Linked DNA regions of Immundisolibacter sp.. The protein of the gene in region 1 interacts with the protein of each later gene in a pairwise test. Links are inferred from orthologs where the notes say so. Each region holds a gene or a part of one and is shown on either strand. Other genes may lie near its edges. The genes, in order: pheT and secD.

Evidence for each region.
Region 2: the proteins of pheT (region 1) and secD interact in binary tests that used the Escherichia coli proteins (3 or more experiments, as listed by UniProt). The link is inferred for Immundisolibacter sp. from one-to-one orthologs.

The regions. Positions count from the first base shown.
Region 1 is NZ_JACIZD010000002.1:395,208-404,106, forward strand. The notes cover bases 4,648-7,720. They hold pheT (phenylalanine--tRNA ligase subunit beta), read right to left. Parts: upstream 7,340-7,720; coding sequence 4,955-7,339; downstream 4,648-4,954. Other genes in these bases: H5U26_RS05705 (MerR family transcriptional regulator), read right to left, coding at 4,648-4,666; H5U26_RS05710 (integration host factor subunit alpha), read right to left, coding at 4,648-4,952; pheS (phenylalanine--tRNA ligase subunit alpha), read right to left, coding at 7,351-7,720. Outside these bases: H5U26_RS05675 (MFS transporter), read right to left, coding at 1-237; siroheme synthase CysG, read right to left, coding at 244-1,653; H5U26_RS05685 (SDR family oxidoreductase), read left to right, coding at 1,797-2,594; H5U26_RS05690 (peptidoglycan DD-metalloendopeptidase family protein), read right to left, coding at 2,715-3,488; H5U26_RS05695 (protein-L-isoaspartate(D-aspartate) O-methyltransferase), read right to left, coding at 3,448-4,134; more of H5U26_RS05705, read right to left, coding at 4,310-4,647; more of H5U26_RS05710, read right to left, coding at 4,644-4,647; more of pheS, read right to left, coding at 7,721-8,370; rplT (50S ribosomal protein L20), read right to left, coding at 8,440-8,799; rpmI (50S ribosomal protein L35), read right to left, coding at 8,833-8,899.
Region 2 is NZ_JACIZD010000001.1:41,796-50,589, forward strand. Bases 4,317-7,284 are described here. They hold secD (protein translocase subunit SecD), read right to left. Parts: upstream 6,753-7,284; coding sequence 4,881-6,752; downstream 4,317-4,880. Other genes in these bases: secF (protein translocase subunit SecF), read right to left, coding at 4,317-4,876; yajC (preprotein translocase subunit YajC), read right to left, coding at 6,762-7,100; tgt (tRNA guanosine(34) transglycosylase Tgt), read right to left, coding at 7,161-7,284. In the rest of the region: H5U26_RS00195 (DUF1015 family protein), read left to right, coding at 1-912; cysS (cysteine--tRNA ligase), read right to left, coding at 979-2,355; H5U26_RS00205 (peptidylprolyl isomerase), read left to right, coding at 2,552-3,067; H5U26_RS00210 (UDP-2,3-diacylglucosamine diphosphatase), read left to right, coding at 3,089-3,817; more of secF, read right to left, coding at 3,956-4,316; more of tgt, read right to left, coding at 7,285-8,276; tRNA preQ1(34) S-adenosylmethionine ribosyltransferase-isomerase QueA, read right to left, coding at 8,273-8,794. UniProt on the Escherichia coli protein: Part of the Sec protein translocase complex. Interacts with the SecYEG preprotein conducting channel. SecDF uses the proton motive force (PMF) to complete protein translocation after the ATP-dependent function of SecA.

The DNA.
Region 1 (8,899 bases):
GGCGGCCTGCATCCAGCGCCGATGATGGCGCCAGGCGTCCACCGCGGGCGCCCACAGGAACTTGAACGTCCAGGCCAGGCCAAGCAGGCCAAGCACGCCGATCTGGCGCAGATCCACCCCATGCTGGCGGAAGTACACCGGCAACAGGTCCAGAAAGATGCCCAGCGGCAGACCCTGCGCGAAATACAGCACGCCCACCCAGAACAGGCGCGAGCGCAGCGGCGAGACGGTGTTCATTGGACGCTATCCAACGGCGCCATCGTTTCGCTCCTCCGCATCGGCCAGCTGCGGGCTGAACCAGGACAGCGCCTCGTGCAAACCGACCACGCCGCCGACGATGATCAGCGCCGGGCCGGGCAAGCCCTGAGCGGCCGTGGCCAGCTCGCCCAGCGGCGCGGTGACGACCTGCTGGCGCAGCGTGGTGCCCTCGGCCACCACGGCCGCCGGCGTGGCGGCATCCTTGCCGTGCGCGATCAGCGCCGCGCAGATCTCGGCCAGCGCGCCAAGACCCATGTAGATCACGAGGGTGCCGCCCAGCGCCACCAGCTGCGGCCAGGGCAGGTCCACACTGCCGTCCTTGAGGTGGCCGGTCACGAACACGCACAGCTGCGCATGGTCGCGGTGCGTCAGCGGAATGCCGGCGTAGGCGGCGCAGCCACTGGCTGCCGTCACGCCGGGCACCACCTGAAACGGAATGCCCTCGGCCGCCAGGGTGGCGATTTCCTCCCCGCCACGCCCGAACAGGAACGGGTCGCCGCCCTTGAGGCGCAGCACCCGCTTGCCCTCGCGCGCCAGGCGCACCAGCAACGCGTTGATGTCCCCCTGCGGCAGCGTGTGCTGGCTGGCGCGCTTGCCGGCGTCGATGCGCTCGGCCTCGCGCCGCGCCATGTCCAGGATTTCCGGCGCCACCAGGCGGTCATGGACCACCACGTCGGCCTGCTGCAGCAGACGCAGGGCCCGAAAGGTCAGCAGGTCCGGATCGCCGGGACCGGCACCGACCAGATACACCTCGCCTACCCCGCCGGCCGCGCCGCGTTCGAGCAGGTGATCCAGCAATTGCCGGGCACGCCGATCCTGGCCGGACAGCGCCAGTTCCGCCACCGGGCCTTGCAGGGTTTCGTCCCAGAAGCGGCGACGGGCGACCGGATCGGCAATCCGCTCGCGGACTTTGCCACGGACGCTGCCGGCCAGCTCGGCCAAGCGGCCGTAGGCGGCCGGGATCAGGGTTTCCAGCCGCGCCCGCAGCAGGCGCGTCAGCACCGGTGCCCGGCCGCCGGAACTGACGGCCGCGATCACCGGCGAGCGATCCACCACCGCCGGCATGATGAAACTGCACAGTGCCGGCGTGTCCACCACGTTGACCGGCAGGCCGCGCGCGCTGGCCAATGCCGCCACCTGGGCATTGACCTGCGCATCGTCGGTGGCGGCGATGACCAGCGTCATGCCGTCGAGGTCGACCTCCGCAAACGGCCGCTCGCGAAGTTCCACCGCGCCAGCCATGGCCCGCAGCTCGGGCGTGAAGTGCGGCGCCACCACCACGCCGCGCGCGCCGGCCCGCAGCAGCAGCGCCAGCTTGCGCGCCGCCACCGGGCCGCCGCCCACCACCAGGCACGGCCGGCCCCGCACATCCAGAAAAATCGGCAAATAATCCATGGGCTCAGTGTGCTCGCAGCTCCGCGCGGTGCCCTGCAGGACGATCGGGCAAACGTGGACGGCGCCGGCTGGCGTAGGGCTGGCGAAAAAGGCTTCTGTATAGTGCGGCGCGACCCGCCGATAGGCTTTCGAGGAGGATGGTCATGAATCTGGAACTGGCAGGAAAAGTCGTCATCGTCACCGGCGCCAGCCAGGGCATCGGCCTGGCCACGGCGCTGAGTTTTGCGGGCGAAGGCGCCCGGCTGCTGCTGGCGGCGCGCGGCGCGGATGGTCTCACGGCCGCTGCCGCAGCGGCCACGGCCGCCGGTGCGCCGCAGGTGCAAACCGTCACCTGCGACGTCACGGTGGACACCGACGTCGACGCCCTGATGGCAACTGCCCGGCAACACTTCGGACGCGTCGACGTGCTGGTCAACAACGCCGCCGGCAAACTGCCGGCCGGCGACTTTGCCGACATCAGCAACGAGGCCTGGCTGGCCGGCTGGAACCAGAAGCTGCAGTGCCACATTCGCGCCTGCCGGGCCGTCTACCCGATCATGTGCGAGCAGAAAAGCGGCGTCATCGTGAACGTGCTGGGCACCGCCGCGCGCAACCCCAAGGCCTCCTACATGCCGGTGGGCATCAGCAACGCGGCGCTGTTCAACTTCACCAAGAGCTTTGCCGACCTGTGCGCGCCGCAGGGCATCCGGGTGGTCGGCGTGGCGCCGGCGGGCGTGACCACCGACCGCTGGACGCGCCTGATCAATGCCCGCGCGCCTGCCGAAGGCAAGACGCCCGAGCAACTGCAGGCGGAAATCGACGCCGCGCTGCCACTGGGCCGCATGGCCTACCCGCAGGACGTGGCCGACGCCATCTGCTTCGCCGCCTCGGCGCGGGCGGCCTATATCTGCGGCAGCGTCATCACCGTGGACGGCAACAGCACGCAGGGCGTGTATTTGTAGCGTCGCGGCCGCCTGCGCCGGAGCATGGAGGGCGCGGCCATTGATGCAATTCAACCGGCGGTGCCACCGCGCGCGGCAGGCACCCAGTCATCAGCCGGTTAGTCAACGTTGCCCTGTCGATCAGCCGCCCGATGGCCGTGGCAGCACCGCGGCCGGGTCGATCGGCGTGCCGCGGTAACGGATCTCGAAATGCAGCACGCCGCGCCCATCGCCGGGGCTGCCCATGCTGGCGATGGTCTGACCGCCGCTGACAGTGCTGCCCTCGGCCACGGCGATTTTCTGCAAGTGACCGTAGGCGCTCAGGTAATCCTCGTTGTGTTTGACGATGAGCAGGTTGCCGTACTGGCGCAGGCCGTTGCCGGCGTAGACAACAGTGCCGGCGGCCGCGGCGCGAACCGGCTGGCCGATCTGGCCGGCGATGTCCAGTCCCTTGTTGCCGCCGTGGGCGGCCACGTATCCACGCAGCGTGGTGCCGGCCGTCGGCCAGGTCCAGCCGCCGGCCGGCGCGATCGGCGGGGCCGCAGGAGCACCGCCCGCACCGGGCAGGTGCAGGCGTTGGCCGGGATAGATCGTGTAGGGCGACCGGATGCCGTTCAGGCGCGCCAATGCCTGGTAATCGATGCCATAGCGGCGGCCGATGATCGCCAGCGTCTCGCCCCGCTGGACGACATGTTCGCCACTTGGCAGCGAGGCGCTTGCATGCGACGACGCGGTTGGCGAAACCGCCGGCGGGCGGCCGGATCGACCGGCGCAGCCGGCCAGGATCAGCGCAATGACCAGCGCCAGCAGCACGCGCGCCGCTTGGCCGCCCAGCGCAGGGCGCAAGGCAGCCTGCGGGGCCTCGCCGGGCGCCTCAGCCCCGGCCGCGCCGCAGCGGCACGAAATGCGCAGCACCCAGGCGTTCCTCGTGCAGGCCGGTGGCGGTTCGGGTGAAGCGGCGCAGAACCTGCTCGCGCGAACCCACCGGCGCGATGAGCCGTCCGTCCTGGGCCAGCTGTTCGAACAGCTGCGGCGCCAGCGTAGCCGCCGCGGCGGTGATCAGGATGCCGTCGTACGGACCTTTGCCCGGCAGGCCCTGACTGCCGTCGCCGACCACCAGGGCCACGTTGCGCACGCGAAGGTCGCGCAGCACGCGCCGGGCCTGGGCGGCCAGGGCGCCGATACGCTCGATGCTGACCACCTCCGGCACCAGTGCCGCCAGCACGGCGGTCTGGTAGCCCGAGCCAGTGCCGATTTCGAGCACCCGGCGCAGCGATGGCCCCTGCAGCAGGGCGCTGGTCATCTGCGCCACGGTGAGCGGCTGGGAAATGGTCTGGCCGTGGCCGATGGGCAGCGACACGTTGTCGTAGGCACGGCTGGCGAGGGCTTCCTCCACGAACAGATGCCGCGGGATCTGACGCATCACATCCAGCACCCGCGCATCCAGCGGCGACAGCTGCGCCAGGGTCTCGACCAGCCGGTCACGCGTGCGCTGCGAGGTCATGCCGATGCCGGCGGCCTGCTGGCCGGAACCGGAATCGGCACGGAACGGGTTGCTCATCGGCTTGGAGATGTACCGGCGCGGCAGCAAAACGGGGCAATCTCCGGCCGGAAATTGCCCCGTGCAGAATTGGTCGGGACGAGAGGATTTGAACCTCCGACCACTTGACCCCCAGTCAAGTGCGCTACCAGGCTGCGCCACGCCCCGAGAAATCGATGTGATGCGACGGCCCGCATCAGGTCTTCAGTATCGCCAGAACCTCTTCCAGTTCCTGCCGCATCTGGCGCACCAGCTGCGCCGTGCGGTCCGCATCCTGGCGGCCTGCCTCCCCGCCCAGGCGCTGGCGGGCGCCGCTGATGGTGAAGCCCTGTTCGTACAGCAGGCTGCGAATCTGGCGGATCAGAATCACGTCCTGACGCTGATAGTAGCGCCGGTTGCCGGTGCGCTTGGCCGGCGTCAGCTCCGGGAATTCCTGTTCCCAGTAGCGCAGCACGTGGGGCCGCACGCCGCACAGTTCGCTGACCTCGCCGATACCGAAATAGCGCTTGCCCGGTATCGGCGGCAACTGGTCATTCTGCGACGGTTCCAGCATAGGTATCGACGCGACGCTTCAGCTGTTGACCGGGCTTGAAAGTTACCACACGGCGCGCGGTGATAGGAATTTCCTGGCCGGTCTTGGGGTTGCGACCCGGGCGCTGGCGCTTCTGGCGCAAGGTGAAATTGCCAAAGCCGGACAGTTTCACGCCCTCGCCACGGGCCAGCGCCGCGCGCATGTGCTCGAAGAAGGACTCCACGATCTGGCGCGCCTCGCGTTTGTTGACGCCCAGCTCGCTGCACAGCAGCTGGCTCATCTCGGCCTTGGTCAGGGTGCTGTTCATGTTCAGTCTCGCAGGTGCGCCCGGTGGGCCTCGGCGAGCGCCCGCAGCAGGCGGGCGATCAGCGGCTCCACATCGGCGTCAGTCAGGGTGCGCTCGGTGGCAGACAGGGTAATGCCAAGCGCGACGCTCTTGTAGCCGTCCGGCACGCCCTGACCCTGGTATACGTCAAAGATCAGCAGCTCCTGCACCGGCGCCTGCGCGCAGGCGGCGCGTGCCGTGGCCAGGATATCGGCGGCAGCCACGTCGTTCGGCAGCACGATGGCCAGGTCGCGGCGCACGGCCGGGAAACGCGACACTTCTGCGTAGGCGGGCACGCGCCCGGCGGTCAGTGCCGCCAGCTCGATCTCGAACAGCAGCGGCGAATCGATTTTCAGTTCCGCCTCGAGAGCCGGGTGCAGGCGCCCCAGCCAGCCGACCGGCTGGCCTGCGCGCAGCAGGCGGGCGCTCTGGCCGGGATGCAGCGCCGGATGTTCGGCCGGCTCGAAGCTGAACCGGTCGGCGCAGCCGGTGATGGCCAGCAGCGCCTCGACGTCGGCCTTCAGGTCGAAAAAATCCACCGGCTGCGCCGGGATCGACCATTGTTCGGGACTGCGCGGGCCGGCGATCAATCCGGCCAGCTGCGCGTCCTGACGCAGTCCGCTGCCGTCGTCCACAAACCGCAGTCCGGTTTCGAACAACCGCACCCGCGCCGCCTGGCGGTTGGCGTTGTGCGCATAGGCCGCCAGCAGGCCGGGCCACAGGCTGGTGCGCATCACGGCCAGTTCGGCAGACAGCGGGTTGGCCAGCGCCAGGGGCTGGTTTTGCGGGTCGATCAGGGCTTGCAGGGTCTGGTCGACGAAACTGTACGTGATGGCTTCCTGATAACCGCGATCGACCAGGGCCAGGGCCAGCCGCTGGCGGGAGACGCGGTCGTCGTCGGCGGCCGGGAAATTGCCGCGCGGTGCCGGGCGGATACTGGGCAGGTTCTCGTAGCCGTGAACGCGCGCCAGCTCCTCGATCAGGTCTTCCTCGCAGCCAAGATCGAAGCGCCGGCTGGGGGGGCGTGCCTGCCAGACGCCGGTTGATTCCAACGTGACATCGATATCGAGCCGCTGCAGGATGGCTTCGATCTCGTCAGACGGCAGCGACGTGCCCAGTACGTGCTCGACCCGCGTCTGACGCAGCCGGATGGACGGCGTGGCCGGCAGCTCGGCCTCGGCGCAGGCTTCCACGATCGGCCCCGGCTGGCCGCCGCACAGGTCCAGCAGCAGCCGCGTGGCCCGTTCGATGGCCAGTCGTTGCAGCTGCGGGTCCACGCCGCGTTCGAAACGCTGCGAAGCGTCGGTTTGCAGCCCCAGCGCCCGCGCCCGTCCGGCGATGGCGCGCGGCGCAAAAAAGGCGCTTTCGAGCAGCACGTTGCGCGTGGCGTCGCCCACAGCCGAGTCCGCCCCGCCCATGATGCCGGCTGCAGCCAACGGCCCGGTGTCGTCGCAGATCAACAACAGCTCGGCACCGACCTCGATGTCCTGCTCGTTGAGCAGCCGCAGCCGCTCACCGGGCCGCCCGTGGCGCACCACGATGTCGCCGCTGAGGCGCTCCAGGTCAAACGCGTGCAGCGGCTGGCCCAGTTCCAGCAGCACGTAGTTGGTGATGTCCACCACCGGCCCGAGGCTACGCAGGCCAGCCCGGCGCAGGCGTTCCTGCAGCCACAGCGGGGTACTCGCCTGCGGGTCGATGTTCTCGACCACGCGGCACAGGTAGCGCGGGCAGCCCTGCGGCGCCTCCAGTCGCACGCCGAAGCGACGCGGGCTGACCGGCGCAACGGCGGCGATGTCGGGCGGCGACAACGGGGTCTGCGTGAGCGCGGCAAGTTCCCGGGCGAGGCCCGACAGGCTCAGGCAGTCGCCGCGGTTGGGCGTCAGTTCGACCTCGATGATGCGGTCGTCGAGCTGCAGGTAGTCGGCAAGCGGCTGGCCGACCGGCGCGTCGGCCGGCAGTTCGAGCAGGCCGGCCTGGCCTTCTCCGAGCCCGAGTTCGCGCGCCGAGCACAACATGCCCTCGGAGGTTTCGCCGCGAATCTTGCTCTTTTTGATGTGCAGGCCACCCGGCAAGCGGGCGCCGACCCTGGCCAAAGGCACGCGCAGATCCGGCCGCGCATTGGGTGCACCACAGACGATATTGAGCAGCGCCTCGCCGGGAATCGCTTCCACCTCGCACAGGCGCAGGCGGTCGGCGTCCGGATGCGGGCGGGTGGTCACGATGCGTGCCACCACGACATTCTCCAGCGCCTCGGCCACCGGCTCGATGCTGCCGACCTCGATACCCGCCATGGTCAGGCGCTGGGCAATGCCGGCCGTGTCGAGCGGCGGATTGCACCACTCACGCAGCCAGGTTTCGCTGACTTTCATCCGCGCGCGGCCTAGTTGAACTGGCGCAGGAAGCGCAGGTCGTTGTCGAAGAACAGCCGCAGATCGCCGATCCGGTACTGCAGCATGGCCAGGCGCTCCACGCCCATGCCGAACGCGAAGCCGGTGTAGCGCTGCGGATCGACATTGACGTTGCGCAGCACGTTCGGATGCACCATGCCGCAGCCGAGCACCTCCAGCCAGCCAGTGTGCTTGCACACGCGGCAGCCGGCGCCGTCGCAGATGACGCAGCCGATGTCGGCTTCCGCCGACGGCTCGGTGAACGGGAAAAACGACGGCCGAAAGCGGATCGGCAAGTCCTCGCGGTCGAAAAACCGGCGCAGGAACTCGATCAGCACGCCCTTGAGGTGCGCAAAGCTCACGCCCTCGTCGACCATCAGCCCTTCCACCTGGTGGAACATCGGCGTGTGGGTGAGGTCCGAATCGCGCCGGTAGACGCGGCCGGGGGCGATCAGTTGCACCGGCGGCCTGCTGCGTTCCATGACGCGAATCTGCACCGGCGAGGTGTGCGTGCGCAGCAGCAGACCGGACGGCAGGTAGAAGGTGTCGTGCATGGCCCGCGCCGGATGGTCGGCCGGGATGTTCAGGGCGCCGAAGTTGTGGAAATCGTCCTCGATCTCCGGGCCTTCCTCGACGTCGAAGCCGATGCCGCGAAACAGCATCTCGATGCGGGCCAGCGTGCGCGTGATCGGATGCAGCCCACCCGGCTGCTCGCCGCGGCCGGGCAGGGTGACGTCGACCCGCTCGGCCTGCAGGCGGGCGATCAGGCTCGCCTCGCGCAGCACCTCGCGGCGGGCCTCGGTGGCGGCCTCGATGGCCGATTTGGCGTCGTTGACCGCCTTGCCAAAGTCGCGCCGCTGCTCGGGCGGCAATTGCGGCAGGCCGCGCAGCAGCTGCGCCACGGCGCCCTTCTGGCCCAGATAGGCGACGCGCAGCTGTTCCAGGGCCGCCTCGTCATGACAGGCGGCGATGGCGCGCTGGGCTTCCTGGGCAAGGTGCTGCGGGTCGGTCATGTCGATTCGGAACAAAAAAAGGGCAGACCAGGCTGCCCTTCGTTCGGCGCGTGGCGCGCTCGTTTCGTGTCAGCTCGCCAGGGCGGCCCGGGCCTGCTGCGCGAGAACCTCGAAAGCGGCCGCATCGTGGATGGCCAGATCGGCCAGCATCTTGCGATCGACCTCGATGCCGGCCTTGTGCAGACCGTTCATGAACAGGCTGTAGGACAGGCCCGACTGGCGCGCGCCGGCGTTGATACGCACGATCCACAGCGCGCGGAACTGACGCTTGCGCTGGCGGCGATCGCGGTAGGCGTACTGCCCGGCTTTGATGACGGCCTGGTTGGCGACGCGAAACACGCGGCTGCGGGCGCCGTAATAGCCCTTGGCCAGTTTCAGGACTTTCTTGTGGCGGGCGTGGGCGGTGACGCCGCGTTTGACTCTAGGCATGACTCAGTGACTCGTGCGGGAACTGCGGGAGCGTCAGGCGTACGGCAGCATCTGCTGCACGGAGGCCGTATCGGAAGCGCACACCAGGGTGGTGCCGACC
Region 2 (8,794 bases), on another replicon or contig:
CTGGTGCTGGCGGCCTCGGTCAAGGCCTACGACGAGAACCGCATCCGCCGCCACGAGTTCACCCGCCCGGACAAGGAAAACGACCGCGTGCGGCACATCGACACCAGCAACGCGCAGACCGGGCCGGTGTTCCTGGTGCATCGCGCCACGGCGGCGCTGGACGGCGTGCTGGCTCGGGCCAGCCAGGGTGAGCCGGCGGCCGACGTGGTGGCCGATGGCGGCGTGCGCCACACGCTGTGGGTGATCGATGCCGCCGCCGACATCGCCGCCATCAGCGCGGCGGTCGAGGCGCTCGGCGTGCTGTACATCGCCGACGGCCACCACCGCAGCGCCGCCGCCTCGCGCGTGGCCGCCCAGCGCGGCGGACCGGCGGATGCCGAGCACTGGTACTTCCTGGCCGTCAGCTTTCCGCACGACCAGGTGAAGATTCTGGACTACAACCGCCTGCTGACCGACCTGAACGGTCTGGACGAGGCCGCCTTCAAGGCGCGCGTAGCCGAGCATTTCCAGATCGAACCGGTCACCGGCGAGGCGCGCCCGTTGGCTGCCAACACATTCGGCATGTACCTCGGCGGCCAGTGGTACCGGCTCACGTTGAAACCTGGCCGGGTGCCGGCCGATCCGGTGGGCCGGCTCGACGTGAGCCTGCTGCACCAGTACCTGATCGAGCCGATTCTTGGCGTCAGCGACCCACGCCGCGACAAGCGCATCGATTTCGTCGGCGGCATCCGCGGCCTGGGTGAACTGCAGCGCCGGGTGGACAGCGGCGAGATGGCGGTGGCCTTCGCCCTGTATCCGACCTCGCTCGAAGACCTGATGGCGGTGGCCGACGCCGGCCAGGTGATGCCGCCCAAATCGACCTGGTTCGAACCGAAACTGGCCGACGGCATGGTCAGCCATTTGCTGGACTGAGCCCGCAGCCGAGCCCGCTTCGCAGACTCTCTGCGGCTCGGGAACTTCCCTGGCGGCAGGCCGTGCCTAGCGCCGCCGCCAGGCGGTCCCCGACGGGCCGTCCTCCAGCACGATGCCGGCCGCGTCCAGTTGCGCGCGGATGGCATCCGCCCGCGCGAAATCGCGCGCCTTGCGGGCGTCGATGCGGGCCTGCACCAAGGCGTCGATTTCCGCATCCGACGGGCCTTCGGTACCAACGGTGCCCTTCAGAAATGCCTGCGCATCGTCCTGCAGCAGACCGAGCACGCCGCCCAGGTGGCGCAAGGTCGCGGCCAGGCGGGCCACCGCCGCCGGCTCCTGCGCGCGGTTCAGATCGCGCACCAGCTCGAACAGCACCGCGATGGCGCCGGGCGTGTTGAAGTCGTCCTGCATGGCGGCATCGAAGCGCGCCACATAGTCAGGATCAGGTTCCGCGCCCGTGGCGGCACCGGCCTTGGCCAGCGCCAGGTAGCAGCGGGTCAGGCCCTCGCGGGCGGCATCGAGCGCGGCATCGGAGTAGTTCAGCGCGCTGCGGTAGTGGCTGGCGAGCAGGAAAAAGCGCAGCACTTCCGGCTGGTAGCGGGCCAGCACCTCGCGGATGGTGAAGAAGTTGCCGAGCGACTTCGACATTTTCTCGTCGTCGATGCGCACGAAGCCGTTGTGCATCCATATGTCGACATAGCGCTCGCCGGTGGCCGCCTCGGACTGGGCGATCTCGTTCTCGTGGTGCGGAAAGATCAGGTCGTGCCCGCCGCCGTGGATGTCGAAATGGGCACCCAGACAGGCCGTGGACATGGCCGAGCACTCGATGTGCCAGCCCGGCCGGCCGGCGCCCCACGGGGAGGGCCAGGCCGGCTCGCCCGGTTTGGCGGCCTTCCACAGGGCAAAGTCGAGCGGATCGGCCTTGGCCTCGTTGATCTCCACCCGCGCGCCGGCCCGCAGATCCTCCATGACGCGGTGCGACAACTGCCCGTAGCGGTCGAAGCTCTGCACGGCGTAGTAGACGTCGCCGTTGTCCGCCCGGTAGGCGTGGCCGCCCTGGATCAGCATCTCGATCATGCGCACGATGTCGCCGATGTGCTCGCTAGCGCGCGGCTCCTGATCCGGCGGCAGCACGCCCAGCCGCGCCAGATCCTCGTGCATGGCGGCGATGTAGCGCTCGGTCAGGGCCGTGGTGGACTCGTTGTTCTCGGCCGCGCGGCGGATGATCTTGTCGTCGATGTCCGTGATGTTGCGCACATAGTGAACCGTCAAGCCCAGGTGGCGCAGGTAGCGCACCACCATGTCGAACACCACGAACACCCGCGCGTGACCCACGTGGCAGTAGTCGTACACCGTGGCGCCGCACACGTACATGCGCACCGTGCCGGGAACCAGGGGGCGCAGCGGCTGCTTGTCGCCGGTGAGGGTGTTGTGAATCAGCATGCGTGGGCCGGGTCGGAAAAACGGGCGCGGAATGATACCGCGTGGCCTGCGCGGACCCGCCGGGACGCCGCCCGCCCCATGCTAGAGTAGCCACCCCGTTTTACCTCTCCCGCTGCGCGCCATGCCGTTACGCCTGCTCCTGTCCCTGGTGCTTGGCCTGCTGCCGCTGGCCGCTCCTGCCAAGGAAGCCACTGCCATGCCGGTCAATGTCTTGCTCGAAACCAACCTCGGCGCCATCACCCTGGAGCTGTACCCGGACAAGGCGCCCAAGACGGTGGCCAATTTCACCGACTACGTGCGCGCCGGACACTACAACGGCACCGTGTTCCACCGCGTGATCCCGAATTTCATGGCCCAGGGCGGCGGCTTCACGGCTGATTTGCAGCAAAAGCCCACCAACGCGCCGATCACGAACGAGGCCGACAACGGCCTGCAGAACCTGCGCGGCACCATCGCCATGGCGCGCACCGGCGAGCCGCACTCGGCCAGCGCGCAGTTCTTCATCAACGTGGCCGACAACGCGTTCCTGAACTTCACCGCGCCGACCCGCCAGGGCTGGGGCTACGCCGTGTTCGGCAAGGTCACCGCCGGCATGGACGTGGTGGATGCGATGGTCGCCCTGCCGACCGGCGCTGCCGGGCCGTTCGGCTCGGACGTGCCCAAACAGGCCGTCGTGATCGAATCGGCGCGAGTGCTCGACGCCGCCGAATAACGGCGGGCAACGCGGCTGCCGATGCTGCGCATCTTCATCGCCGACCTGCACCTGCGTGCGGACGCGCTGGATCAGGCGCGCTTCGTCGATTTCCTGCAGGGCTTCGGCGCGCACAGCGAGCTGTACGTGCTGGGCGATCTGTTCGACCTCTGGCTGGGCGACGATCTGGACCTGCCGCGCTACCGGCCCGTCATCGGCGCACTGCGTGCCTATGACGAGCGCGGCGGCGTGGCGCGCATCATGGTCGGCAATCACGACTTTCTGATCGGCGATGCGTTTTTTGCCCAAACGCGCGCCCGCCCCTTGCCCGACCCGACCGTCATCGAACACGCCGGCCAACGCCTGCTGCTGACCCACGGCGACGCGCTGTGTCTGGCCGACGTGGACTACCAGGCGTTTCGGAAGCGCATTCGCCAGCCGGCGTTCGTGGCGCAGTTTCTGGCCCAACCGGCCGAACAGCGCATCGCCATCGCGCGCGAATTCCAGGACGGCAGCCGCACCGCGACCGCCAGCAAACCGGCGGCGATGATGGATGTGGATGCCGATGCCGCCAATGCGGCCCTGATCGATGCGGGAGCCGGCCTGCTGCTGCATGGCCACACACACCGACCCGGCGTGCACCGATTGCCGGCTGGCCGGCGGGTGGTGCTCGGTCCGTGGTTCGAGAAAGAAAGCGCCCTGATCTGGCCGGCCGATGGCGCGCCGCAGCCGCTCAACATGGGCTGTAACGCGACCGACATCGTCGGCTGAACCAGGCCCGTAGAGGGAATCGGCGCCCTGCCGCGTGACCCACACTCCGGTGCGCAGCTTCGCTGCCCCCTGATTCGTGCGGGAACCTCATCGCCCGGTATGGCCGGGCTCCTGCATCATCCGCGATGCAAACCCGCCTCAGGGCGTCTGCGCGCCTTCCTTGACCGGCGCGATCATGTCGCGCGCCGACAGACCGGTCGGCAGCAGCGACCAGCTGGCCACGTAAATGGTCGAGTAGGCGCCCGCCAGCACGCCGATCAGCATCGCCAGCGAGAAGCTGTGGATGGCATCGCCGCCGAACAGCACCAGCGGCAGCAGCGCCAGCACCACGGTGGCGGTGGTGGCGATGGTGCGCGTCATGGTCTCGTTGACCGAGCGGTTGATGACCTCGCGCGTGCTGGCCTTGCGCATGCGCGGGAAGTTCTCGCGGATGCGGTCATAGATGACCACCGTGTCGTTGATGGAGTAACCGATCACGGTCAGCACCGCCGCCACCACAGTCAGGTCGAATTCCAGCCCGACCAGCGCGCAGAAGCCGACCGTGATGATGGCATCGTGCGCCAGCGACACGACGGCGCCGATGGCGAAGCGGTACTCGAAGCGGAACGCCACGTAGGCGCCGATGGCCAGGATGGCGTACAGCAATGCCAGCGCGGCGTTGGTGACCAGCTCATCGCCGACCTGCGGCCCCACGAACTCCACCCGCTGCAGGGTGATGTTCTGACCGCCGCTGCCGAGCGCCTCCAGCACGCGTGTGCTCAGCTCGCCCGTGGAGCCGGCCACACCCGCCGGAATGCGCACCAGTACCTCGCTGCGGGTGCCGAAATACTGCACCACTGCGCCTTCCAGGCCGTGGCCGGCCAGCGCCGCCTGCACCTGCGCCAGTTCCACCGGCGCCGGGTACTGCACCTCGACCAGCGTGCCACCGGTGAAGTCGATGCCGAAATTCAGGCCCCGTACGGCCAGCGCCAACACCGACACCAGCACCAGCACGCCGGACAGCGTCAGCATGACCGGCGCATAGCGCATGAAGTCGACTTTGAAAGCTTGCTGTGCCATTGGCCTAGCCCCGCGCGGCTGCTGCCGCGCGGCGAGCGCGCGGCTGGATGAGGTTGACCATGGCACGCGTCACGAACACCGCCGTGAACACCGTGGTGACGATGCCGATCGACAGCGTGACGGCGAAGCCCTTGACCGGACCGGTGCCGAAAATGAACAGCAGCAGGCCGGCCAGCAACGTGGTGACGTTGGCATCCAGGATGGTGCCGAAGGCCCGCTCGTAGCCGGCCGCGATGCTGGCCTGCGGCGAGTTGCCGTTGCGCCGTTCCTCGCGGACGCGCTCGTTGATCAGGACGTTGGCGTCCACCGCCATGCCCAGCGTCAGCACGATGCCGGCGATGCCCGGCAGGGTCAGCGTGGCCTGCAGCAGCGACATGATGGCCAGGATCAGCAGCAGGTTGCCGACCAGGGCGAGGTTGGCAATCATGCCCAACGTGCGGTAGCGGATGGCCATGAACAGCACTACCAGCAGCAGCGCCGCCAGCACCGCGCGCACGCCCTTGTCGATGTTCTCCTTGCCCAGGCTCGGGCCGATGGTGCGCTCCTCGACGATGGCCAGCGGCGCCGCCAGGGAACCTGCGCGCAGCAGCAGCGCCAGGTCGCGCGCCTCGCGGGCGTTGTTCATGCCGGTGATCTGGAAACGCCGGCCGAGGCGATCCTGGATAACCGGCGCCGTGATGACTTCTTCGGTGCGGCGGCTTCGGCGCTCCAGCTTGCCGTCCGCGCCGCGCACGGTGTCGGTCGTGTTCTCGATGAACACCACCGCCAGCCGGCGGCCGATGTTCTCGCCGGTGACGCGCTCGAAGATGCCGGCGCCGCGACCGTCGAGGGACACGTGCACGACCGCCCCGCCGCTTTGCTGGTCGAAGCCCGAGGCGGCGTCGGTGATGTACTCGCCGGTCAGGATGGCCCGGTCCTTGATCAGGATCTGCCCGCCGGCGCGCAGCGGATACAAACGCGAACCAGGCGGCACGCGCCCGGCCAGCGCGCCGGCCAGGTCATGCTCCTCGTCCACCAGCTTGAATTCCAGCGTGGCGGTGGCGCCCAGCACTTCCTTGGCACGGGCCGTGTCCTGCACGCCCGGCAGCTGGACGATGATGCGGCTGTCACCCTGCTGCTGCACGATCGGCTCGGCCACGCCCAGCTCATTGACGCGGTTGCGCAGCGTGGTGATGTTCTGCTGCAGCGCCAGGCGGCGCACCTCGCTGCGGTAGGGATCGCCGAGACGCCCGATCAGGCGCTGGCCGTCGTCGGCCGCCGTGTCGACCACCAGCTCCGGATGTGTGCGGGCGATCAGCGCCTGCGCCTTGCCGACGTCCTCGGCCGAGCGCAGGCGCAGCTCGACGCCACTGGTTTCGCCTTCGGCCACGCGGCGCACCCACTCGTAACGCAGCTTTTCCTCGCGCAGCAGCTGGCGCAGGTCATCGACCAGTCGCTCCTCGGCCGCGCGCACCGCAGAGGCGGTGTCGACTTCCATCAGGAAATGCACGCCACCGCGCAGGTCCAGACCCAGGAACATCGGCTGCGCACCGATGCGCGACAGCCACGGCGGCGCCGCCGGCACCAGGTTCAGGGCCACCGTGTAGTCCTGACCCAGGGCGTCGCGCACGGCGTCCTGTGCTTTCAGCTGCTGGTCGGTGTCGACAAAACGCAGCGTGACGCCATCGGCGGACGGCGTCAGCGACTTGGGCGAAACACCAACGGCCTTGAGCGCAGCCGTGATTTTTTCGGTCGTGACGGCATCCACCGCCCGCCCACGCTGGCCGGAAATCTGCAGCGCCGGATCGGTGCCGTACCAGTTCGGCAAGGCATACAGGGCGCCCACGGCCAACACCAGGGCGATCAGCAGATTGGCCCACCAGGGGTAGCGGTTCATCGCTGAGGCTCAGATGGACTTCAGCGTCCCTTTGGGCAGCAACTGGCCAACAGCGCCTTTTTGCACCTTGACCTCGACGCCGTCGGCAATCTCGACCGCCAGATACTGCTCGGTGACACGCGCCACGCGCCCGGCCAGGCCGCCGGCCACCACCACCTCGTCGCCGACCTTGATCTCGGCGATCATCTTGCGGTGCTCCTTCTGCCGCTTCATCTGCGGCCGGATCATCATGAAATAGAACACCACGAACAGGGCCAGCACGAAGAACATGCTCTCGAAGCCCGGCGGCGCACCGGCACCGGCAGCAGCCGCGGGCGCCGGCTCGGCAAAGGCGTTCTGGATGAACATCGACATGCGGTTGTTCCTGCAACAGCGGAGCGTTTGCCGCCCCCACAAAAAGGCGCCGGATTATGCCACAGGGGGTATGGGCAACCCCTGGCGGGTATAGAAGTCGGTCACGAAGGCGGCCAGCGTGCCGGACGCAATGGCCTGCCGCAGGCCGGCCATCAGGGTCTGGTAGTAATGCAGGTTGTGCAGCGTGTTCAAACGCATCCCCAGCAACTCGCCGGCCTGGTCCAGATGCCGCAGGTAGGCGCGGCTGTGATGCTGGCAGGTGTAGCAGGCGCAGCCCTCCTGCAGCGGACGGGTGTCGTCGCGGTAGCGGGCGTTGCGCAGGCGCAGCACGCCGCTGTCGGTGAACAGATAGGCGTGGCGGGCGTGGCGGGTCGGCATCACGCAGTCGAACATGTCCACGCCGCGGCGCACGGCCTCGACGATGTCCTGCGGCGTGCCGACGCCCATCAGGTAGCGCGGCTGGCCCGCTGGCAGGCGCGGGCCGAGGAAATCGAGCACCCGCAGCATGTCCTCGCGCGGCTCGCCCACCGACAGGCCGCCGATGGCGTAGCCGTCGAAGCCGATCTGCTGCAGGCCGGCCAGCGAGGCGGCGCGCAAGTCCTCGTAAACGCCGCCCTGGACGATGCCGAACAGGGCTGCCGGATGATCGCCGTGCGCGACCCGGCTGCGCGCCGCCCAGCGCAGGGACAGCTGCATCGACCGCTGCGCGGTAGCGTGATCGGCCGGGTAGGGCGTGCATTCGTCGAAGATCATCACCACGTCGCTACCCAGGCCGTGCTGCACGGCAATCGCCTCCTCCGGCCCCAGGAAGACGCGGCTGCCGTCCACCGGCGAGCGAAACCACACCCCCTGTTCGCTGATCTTGCGCAGCGTCTTGAGGCTGTAGACCTGAAAGCCGCCGGAGTCGGTCAGGATCGGCCCCGGCCAGGCCATGAACCCGTGCAGGCTGCCGTGCCGGCGCACGATGTCCACGCCCGGGCGCAGCATCAGATGAAAGGTGTTGCCAAGCAGGATCTGCGCGCCGGCGCCGGCCACTTCCTGCGCCGTCAGGGATTTGACCGTGCCCTGCGTGCCGACCGGCATGAAGGCCGGCGTGTCCACCACACCGCGCGCGAAATTGAGCCGGCCGCGGCGGGCCGCGCCGTCCGTGGCCAGCAGTTCAAAGCTCAGGGGCATGCTGTCGGCTCCACGGGCCGTTCCACGAACATCGCGTCGCCGTAGCTGAAAAAGCGGTATTCCTGCTGCACGGCATGTCGGTAGGCGGCCATCACCGGCGCATAACCACCGAAGGCGCACACCAGCATCAGCAGGGTCGATTCGGGCAGATGGAAATTGGTCAGCAGCGCATCGACCACCCGAAACCGGTAGCCGGGCGTGATGAACAGCGCCGTTTCGCCGTCGAAGGGCGCAAGCGCCCCGCCGGCCGCCGCGCTTTCGAGCGCCCGCACCACGGTCGTGCCGACCGCGATGACCCGCCCGCCGCGCGCGCGCGTGGCCGCCACCTGCGCGCAGACCTGCGCCGGCACCACCACCCGCTCGGCGTGCATGCGATGGGCGGCCAGATCGTCCACCCGCACCGGCTTGAAGGTGCCGGCGCCCACGTGCAGCGTCAAGTAACCGATCTCGACGCCTACGGCCTGGACCTGCGCCAGCGTTTCGGGGTCGAAGTGCAGTCCCGCGGTGGGCGC